DNA from 3 places in the Rhodococcus sp. GQ147 genome. Region 3 is predicted to be linked to each of the others. Evidence: riboswitches for the same ligand, from Rfam matches in the RefSeq annotation. Region 3 holds a riboswitch; each other region holds the start of a gene.

Region 1 (2,263 bases), on a different contig from region 3:
TGCTGATGCTGGCGGTAGTGCCGCGTGACGGTGCCGTGTGCGGCCTCCGCCTCGACGGTCTTGCCATCCGGGGTCATCAGGACGGAGGTCATCAGCCCCAGCGAGCCGTAGCCCTGGGCAACGGTGTCGGACTGGACGTCGCCGTCGTAGTTCTTGCAGGCCCAGACGTAGCCGCCCTCCCACTTGAGGGACGATGCGACCATGTCGTCGATGAGGCGGTGCTCGTAGGTGAGACCGGCGGCGTCGAACTCCGCCTTGAACTCTTCCTCGTAGATCCGCTGGAACTCGTCCTTGAACATGCCGTCGTAGGCCTTCAGGATCGTGTTCTTGGTCGACAGGTAGACCGGGTAGTTGCGCTGCAGGCCGTACGAGAGCGAGGCGCGCGCGAAGTCCTGGATGGACTTCTTGTAGTTGTACATACCCATGACGACGCCGCCGTCCTCGGGGATCCGGCAGACCTCGTGCTGGATCGGCTCGCTGCCGTCCTCGGGCGTGAAGGTGATGGTGACGGTGCCCGGGCGGTCGACCTTGAAGTCGGTGGCGCGGTACTGGTCGCCGAACGCGTGGCGGCCGACGATGACGGGCTTGGTCCAGCCCGGAACCAGACGCGGCACGTTCGAGATGATGATGGGCGCGCGGAAGATGGTGCCGCCGAGGATGTTACGGATGGTGCCGTTGGGCGACCGCCACATCTTCTTCAGGCCGAACTCCTCGACACGCGCTTCGTCGGGGGTGATGGTGGCGCACTTGACGCCGACGTTGTGCTTCTTGATGGCGTTCGCCGCATCGACCGTCACCTGGTCGTCGGTGGCGTCGCGGTTCTCCACGCCGAGGTCGTAGTACTCGAGATCCACGTCCAGGTACGGGTGGATCAGCTTGTCCTTGATGAACTGCCAGATGATGCGGGTCATCTCGTCGCCGTCGAGTTCGACGACCTTACCTTCAACCTTGATCTTGGACATATGCGTTTCGTGTCCTCCTAGGACGTTTCTGTAGGTCCCCAATCGACCGCACTTTGTGGGTGCGGTCGCCGTCGGCTCGCGAGCAGCGAGCATGGCCGTGTCCACGTCCTGAACCGCGGCCAAACATGACAAGCGTACTGCTATTACCGACGACCGCAAAGCGCCTCGTTCCACCCTCACGCCCTACCGACCGGTAACTTTCCTGCTGGTCAGGGATGTTCAGAGGGTGCATAAAGACCCTGCAACGGAGAGTCGCTAGACTGCCGGGAAAGTCATGAGTGCCAGCGTCAAGCCCCGGCTTGCTGGCCGGCAACCCTCCGACCGGGGTGGGGTGCTCCGGGTGATGACACGGTCGGTGGAACCCCACCGACAAGCCTGTTGTCGGGAGGACTGAGATGATGATGTGCTGTCGCACCCAAGCCACGATCACACCTCCCATCACCGCCGGAAGGACACGATGACCGACATCCGCAGCCGGCGCTGCCAGCCCACCGCGAGCCTCGAGGCGGTCATCTCTTGACGGCGGGCACCGAGCGGCGTCGCGTCGAACTGCCCCCGGCAGACGGACGCCTCGACACCATCGACATCGGCGATCTCGCGCTCGAGAGCGGCGAGACGCTGCCGAACGTCACCGTCGCCGTGCAGAGGTGGGGCGAACTGTCCCCCGCCCGCGACAACGTGGTGCTCGTCGAACACGCCCTCACCGGCGACTCGCACGTCACCGGCCCCGCCGGACCGGACCATCCGTCCCCCGGCTGGTGGTCGGGCATGGTCGGCCCCGGTGCTCCGATCGACACCGACCGCTGGTGCGTGGTTTCGACGAACATTCTCGGCGGGTGCCGCGGCACCACCGGCCCCGGCAGCACCGCACCCGACGGCAAGGCCTGGGGATCCCGCTTCCCGCTGATCACCGTGCGCGACCAGGTGGCGGCCGAGGTGGCGCTGCTCGACAGGCTCGGCATCGACGTCCTCGCCGCCGTGACCGGCGGATCGATGGGTGGCATGCGCACCCTCGAGTGGATCATCGCGTACCCGGAGCGGGTGCGAGCGTCGCTCGTCCTCGCCACCGGTGCCCGCGCGACCGCCGACCAGATCGGCACCCAGACCGCGCAGATGGCTGCCATCACGGCCGACCCCGACTGGCAGGGCGGCGACTACTACGGCACGGGGCGGCGTCCCGAAGCCGGACTCGCCATCGCCCGGACCATCGCGCACCTCACCTACCGGACCGAACTCGAACTCGACACGCGCTTCGGGAATCTACCCCAGGACGACGAGGACCCGTGGCGCGGCGGCCGGTA
Region 2 (2,263 bases), on a different contig from region 3:
AGGGGTTCCACACGCCGGCGGTCTTCGCGTGCACCCACGTCGGCCCGTTCTCGACCAGCAACCGGAGCGCTCCGAGGAGCCGCTCGACATCGTCGGACGAGCTGCCGAGTCCGAGCGACGCCCGGACGGCTCCGCCGGCACGACCGACCCGCGCGAGCAGCGGGTGGGCGCAGAAGCGTCCGTCACGGACGCCGATGCCGTACTCGGCGGACAGATAGGAGGCGACGTGGCCGGGCTCGTAGCCGTCGACCGTGAAGGTGACGATCCCGACACTGTCGGCCGAATCGTTCCACAGCCGAAGCACTTCCACGCCGTCGATGGCCTGCAGACCGTCGACGAGCAGGGCGCACAGGGCCTCCTCGTGACGGATCACCGCGTCGGCGTCGAAACCGGCGAGCGCATCGCACGCGGCGGCAAGGGCGGCGACGCCGAGCACGTTGGGGGTGCCGGCCTCGTGACGCGCAGGGGCGCAGGACCATTCGGTGTGATCGAGGCGCACCTCGCGCACCGCGCCGCCACCGGCGAGGTACGGCTCGGCGGCGTCGAGCCAGTCTCGGCGGCCGACGAGCACTCCCGCACCGAACGGCGCGTACAGCTTGTGGCCGGAGAAGGCGAGGTAGTCCACACCGAGCTCGACGAGATCGACACGGCGATGGGGCACGAGCTGCGCACCGTCGACGAGGATCCGGGCACCGGAAGCGTGTGCGAGCTCGGCGAGTTCGGCGATCGGCAAGACCTCACCGGTGACGTTGGAAGCACCGGTGACGGCGAGCAGGGCCGCGGGTGCGCGCTGCAGTTCGACCGCGAGACGCCATACCGTCTCGGAGACGGTGTCCGCGGCCTCGACGATGCGAGAGTTCTTCCAGGGCAGCAGATTCGCATGGTGCTCGATGTCGAGCACCACGACATCGCCGGGCACCGCACTCGCGAGCAGGTTCAGCGAATCGGTGGTGTTGCGCGTGAAGACAACGACCTGGTCGTCGGCCGCGCCGACGAAGCGCGACACGGAGGAGCGGGCGTCCTCGTAGGCGGTGGTGCTGATCCGCGAAGCGTATCCGGCGCCGCGGTGCACGCTCGCATAGAAGGGCAGCAGCTCGGTGATGCGGTCGGTGACGGCGGACAGCGCCGGTGCGCTCGCCGCGTAGTCGAAGTTCGCATAGGTGCAGGTACCCCCCTGGACGAGCGGAACCTGCACGTCACAGCCGGAAACGGTGGCAAAGGGAGCGATGCAGGTGGTGGTGGCTACAGCAGTCATGACAAATCCCTTGTGTACTCGGGGACCCGCCGGTGACGCCTACGACGGAGAATTCTCGTCGCCGGCGGAGTCCGCGCTTGCCGTGTCCGGTAGTGGATTCACGGCCCGGTCGTCACCCGGAGCACCCCACCGCGGTTGGAGGGTTGCCGACCAGCTAGCCGGGGCTTGACGCTGGTACTCATGACCTGGCGAAGAGAATGGCAGGACGACCGGGCCGTGTCAACCCCGCACAGCTCCGCGTCGCCCGGCACCGCACGACGCCGACACGCGTTCTGCGCGCCGAACGTTCACCTGCCGTCCACCCGGACGTGAGATAACCGGAAGCACCATCGAGCAGAAGGACCCGCGGAATTGCCAGCCATAACCTCGACCCCCGTCGGCCGGTCCCCCATCCCCGACGAGTTCCTCCGCGCGTCGCACACTCCACCCGCCCGCACCCTCGTCGACCTGCTGCGGAGCACTGCCGAAGCACATCCCGACGCCCCCGCGATCGACGACGGCGCGACGGTCCTCGAATACGCCGAACTGGTCGAGGCGGTGATCGCCGGTGCGTATGCGCTGAACGACGCGGGCGTCGGGGCCGGCGACAGGGTCGGGGTCCGCATGACCTCCGGGCGCAGCGACCTGTATGTGACGATTCTCTCCATTCTCGCCGCGGGCGCCGCGTACGTCCCCGTCGACGCCGACGATCCCGACGAGCGGGCCGAACTCGTGTTCTCGGAAGCGCAGGTCACCGCCATCGTCACGGACGAGGGCATCGGACCGGGCACGGCCGCGCCGTCGGGCACCCCGGTGGTGCGGGGCCCGAACCTCGATGACGACGCGTGGATCATCTTCACCTCCGGTTCAACCGGAACACCGAAGGGTGTCGCCGTCACCCACCGCAATGCGGCGGCCTTCGTCGACGCGGAAGCGCGAATGTTCTGCCAAGGGGAGCCGCTCGGTCCCGGCGACCGGGTCCTGGCCGGGCTGTCCGTGGCGTTCGACGCCTCGTGCGAGGAGATGTGG
Region 3 (2,263 bases):
ACAACACCGGTCTCGACAGGTCACCCGAGGGCACCGGCGCGGTGCAACGCGCGTCGCACCCTTTCGACGAGGACTTGAGGTCGCCGATACAGCAGGTCGGCGCCGACACGCACCACGGTCCAACCGAGCTCCGACAGCAACGTATAGCGGTCGATGTCGATGGTCCGCTGTACTCGATCGGTCCAGTGCTGCGCACCGTCGTACTCGACGAGGACCCTCCACTGCTTCCAGCCCATGTCCGCGCGTGCCACGAACCGCCCACCGTCGTAGATCTCGATCTGCGTCTCCGGCACGGGCAGACCGGATCGGACGATCAGCAGCCGCGTGTGCGTCTCCGGTGGTGACGCGGCACCTCCGTCGACGAGTTCGAGAACCTTCCGTACGGACGCGAGGTGCCGAGCGCCCTTGTTCCGAGCGGCCACCGCTTCGATCTCGTGGACCTTCGTTCCGGTCGCATTGCAGAGCGCGTCCACCATTTCGACGCACCGATCGAGGTCCGCACCGCGCGCGAGGTCGAAGGCCGTTCGGGCCGGTATCGTCACCGTCATTCCGTCGACGACGCAGGATTCGATGTCGTCGACGCTGCGAACGATGATGCCCGGCGTCGAGTGCAGTTTTCCGGGTCGCACCATCTCCGCCGGCAACGACGCGTCGAGCCAACGGGTCCCGTGCACGGCGGCTGCGGACGGTCCGGCCAGTACCCCTCTACCTCCCGCCCACAGCCAGGCTGCCTTCGCGCGTAGAAGTGCGGTCGCTTCGACTCCCGGAGCAACGTACACATTGCGATGCAGCTTCACGAAGTGGTGCCGGAGTCGGTACCGCGTCACCGATCCGGCCGCCAGCGCATCGGTGCCGGCGAACGGTTCGTGGAAGTCGACCATGAGCGCGAGCGTGCCCGGTCTCCGGTCCCTCCGGTACCCCGAATCCGCCGTCTGTGGAGAACTTTCGACGTTATCCCCAGGCGCCCCGAAACGAGACCGGTGTTGTTGTCGATTTCTCGCGAGTTATCGACAACAACACCGGTCTCGACGAACGATCACGCGGCGCGGACCCGCGCCAACCCCCATTCGCGGGCCAGCAGTTCGTAGGAACGCAGACGGTCCTCGTGGCCGTGGGTGACCGAGGTGACGACGAGTTCGTCGGCGTCCGTTACTCGGCGGAGGGTGTCGAGACGCTCCGCCACCGAGCTCGGCGCCCCCACGAACTGGGTGACGATGCGGTCGTTGACGAGGGCTCGCTCCTCGTCGGTCAGCGGCGGGGTGGTCTCTGGGTCCGGGTACGGGATCGCGCCGTGGCCCGAGCGGATGCTGTGCGTCCAATGCCCGTAGGTCGACGCCAACTCGCGTGCGGTGGCGTCGTCGTCGGCGACCACCGCGTCGGCCGAGACCACCACGTAGGGCTTCCTCAGGATCGGCGACGGACGGAACGCCGACCGGTACGCCTCGACCGCTTCGACTGTCGTGCCCGGGTGGACGTGCTCACGGCGACGTTCTGTGGGCGGGAGCCATCGGAATGGGCCTTTCGGGAATGCGGGGTGTGGGAAATCGAGGGTGCAGACGTGGGTCCCGGCGGTAGCACCCGCACCCGCGTACGGGGGGTTGCTGCGACGTCGTAGAGCCAGGTCTCTCGGTCGCTCTGGATGGTCGCGGCTAAAGCTACGGAGTGCGGCACGCCGCGGAAAGGTTTCTCTCACTGTGACGGAAATCCGTTCCTCGTCGAGACCGATGTCGATGTCGACGCGGTGCCCCGGCATCGACGACAAGGCCGGTTTCGGTACGCCGTAGACTCGCCTCGGTGACCCCGCTCGAACTCTTCCTCGTCGCATTGGCCGGACTGGGCGCCGGAGCGATCAACTCCCTCGTCGGATCCGGCACTCTCATCACCTTCCCGACGCTCGTCGCGTTCGGTGTGCCCCCGGTGACCGCGACGATGTCCAACGCGATCGGCCTGGTCGCTGGAGGTGTGTCAGGCACCTGGGGGTATCGGCGCGAGCTGCGCGGGCAATGGGAGCGGCTGCGATGGCAGATCCCGGCGTCGTTCTGCGGGGCACTGGTAGGAGCGTGGCTCCTGCTCCACCTGCCCGAGACCGTCTTCGAGACGGTCGTACCCATCCTGCTCCTCCTGGCCCTTACCCTCGTCGTGTTCCAGCCGAAGATCCAGGCGTGGGTTGCCCGCAGAACCGGCGGCGACGCCGACGGCCACCTCGGACCGGTGCGGATGACACTGCTCGTCGTCGGCACTTTCGCCGTCGGCATCTACGGCG

What was found. A riboswitch is a leader RNA that binds a small molecule or an ion and turns the genes downstream of it on or off. The one in region 3 is predicted to bind S-adenosylmethionine.
Region 1: it holds a riboswitch for S-adenosylmethionine, as region 3 does, so the genes downstream of both, metX (homoserine O-acetyltransferase MetX) here and AC6CID_RS12915 (LLM class oxidoreductase) in region 3, are expected to answer to the same signal.
Region 2: it holds a riboswitch for S-adenosylmethionine, as region 3 does, so the genes downstream of both, AC6CID_RS18625 (aminotransferase class V-fold PLP-dependent enzyme) here and AC6CID_RS12915 (LLM class oxidoreductase) in region 3, are expected to answer to the same signal.

The regions. Positions count from the first base shown of each region.
Region 1 covers NZ_JCAXDU010000001.1:174,921-177,183, forward strand. The annotation lists gene AC6CID_RS00855 (NADP-dependent isocitrate dehydrogenase) at 1-962, opposite strand, end outside; SAM riboswitch class IV at 1,233-1,344, shown strand; gene metX (homoserine O-acetyltransferase MetX) at 1,479-2,263, shown strand, end outside.
Region 2 covers NZ_JCAXDU010000017.1:5,156-7,418, reverse strand. The annotation lists gene AC6CID_RS18625 (aminotransferase class V-fold PLP-dependent enzyme) at 1-1,255, opposite strand, end outside; SAM riboswitch class IV at 1,324-1,441, opposite strand; gene AC6CID_RS18620 (Pls/PosA family non-ribosomal peptide synthetase) at 1,607-2,263, shown strand, end outside.
Region 3 covers NZ_JCAXDU010000009.1:205,340-207,602, reverse strand. The annotation lists gene AC6CID_RS12920 (DUF559 domain-containing protein) at 21-881, opposite strand; partial or broken gene AC6CID_RS12915 (LLM class oxidoreductase) at 1,037-1,477, opposite strand; SAM riboswitch class I at 1,544-1,641, opposite strand; gene AC6CID_RS12910 (sulfite exporter TauE/SafE family protein) at 1,795-2,263, shown strand, end outside.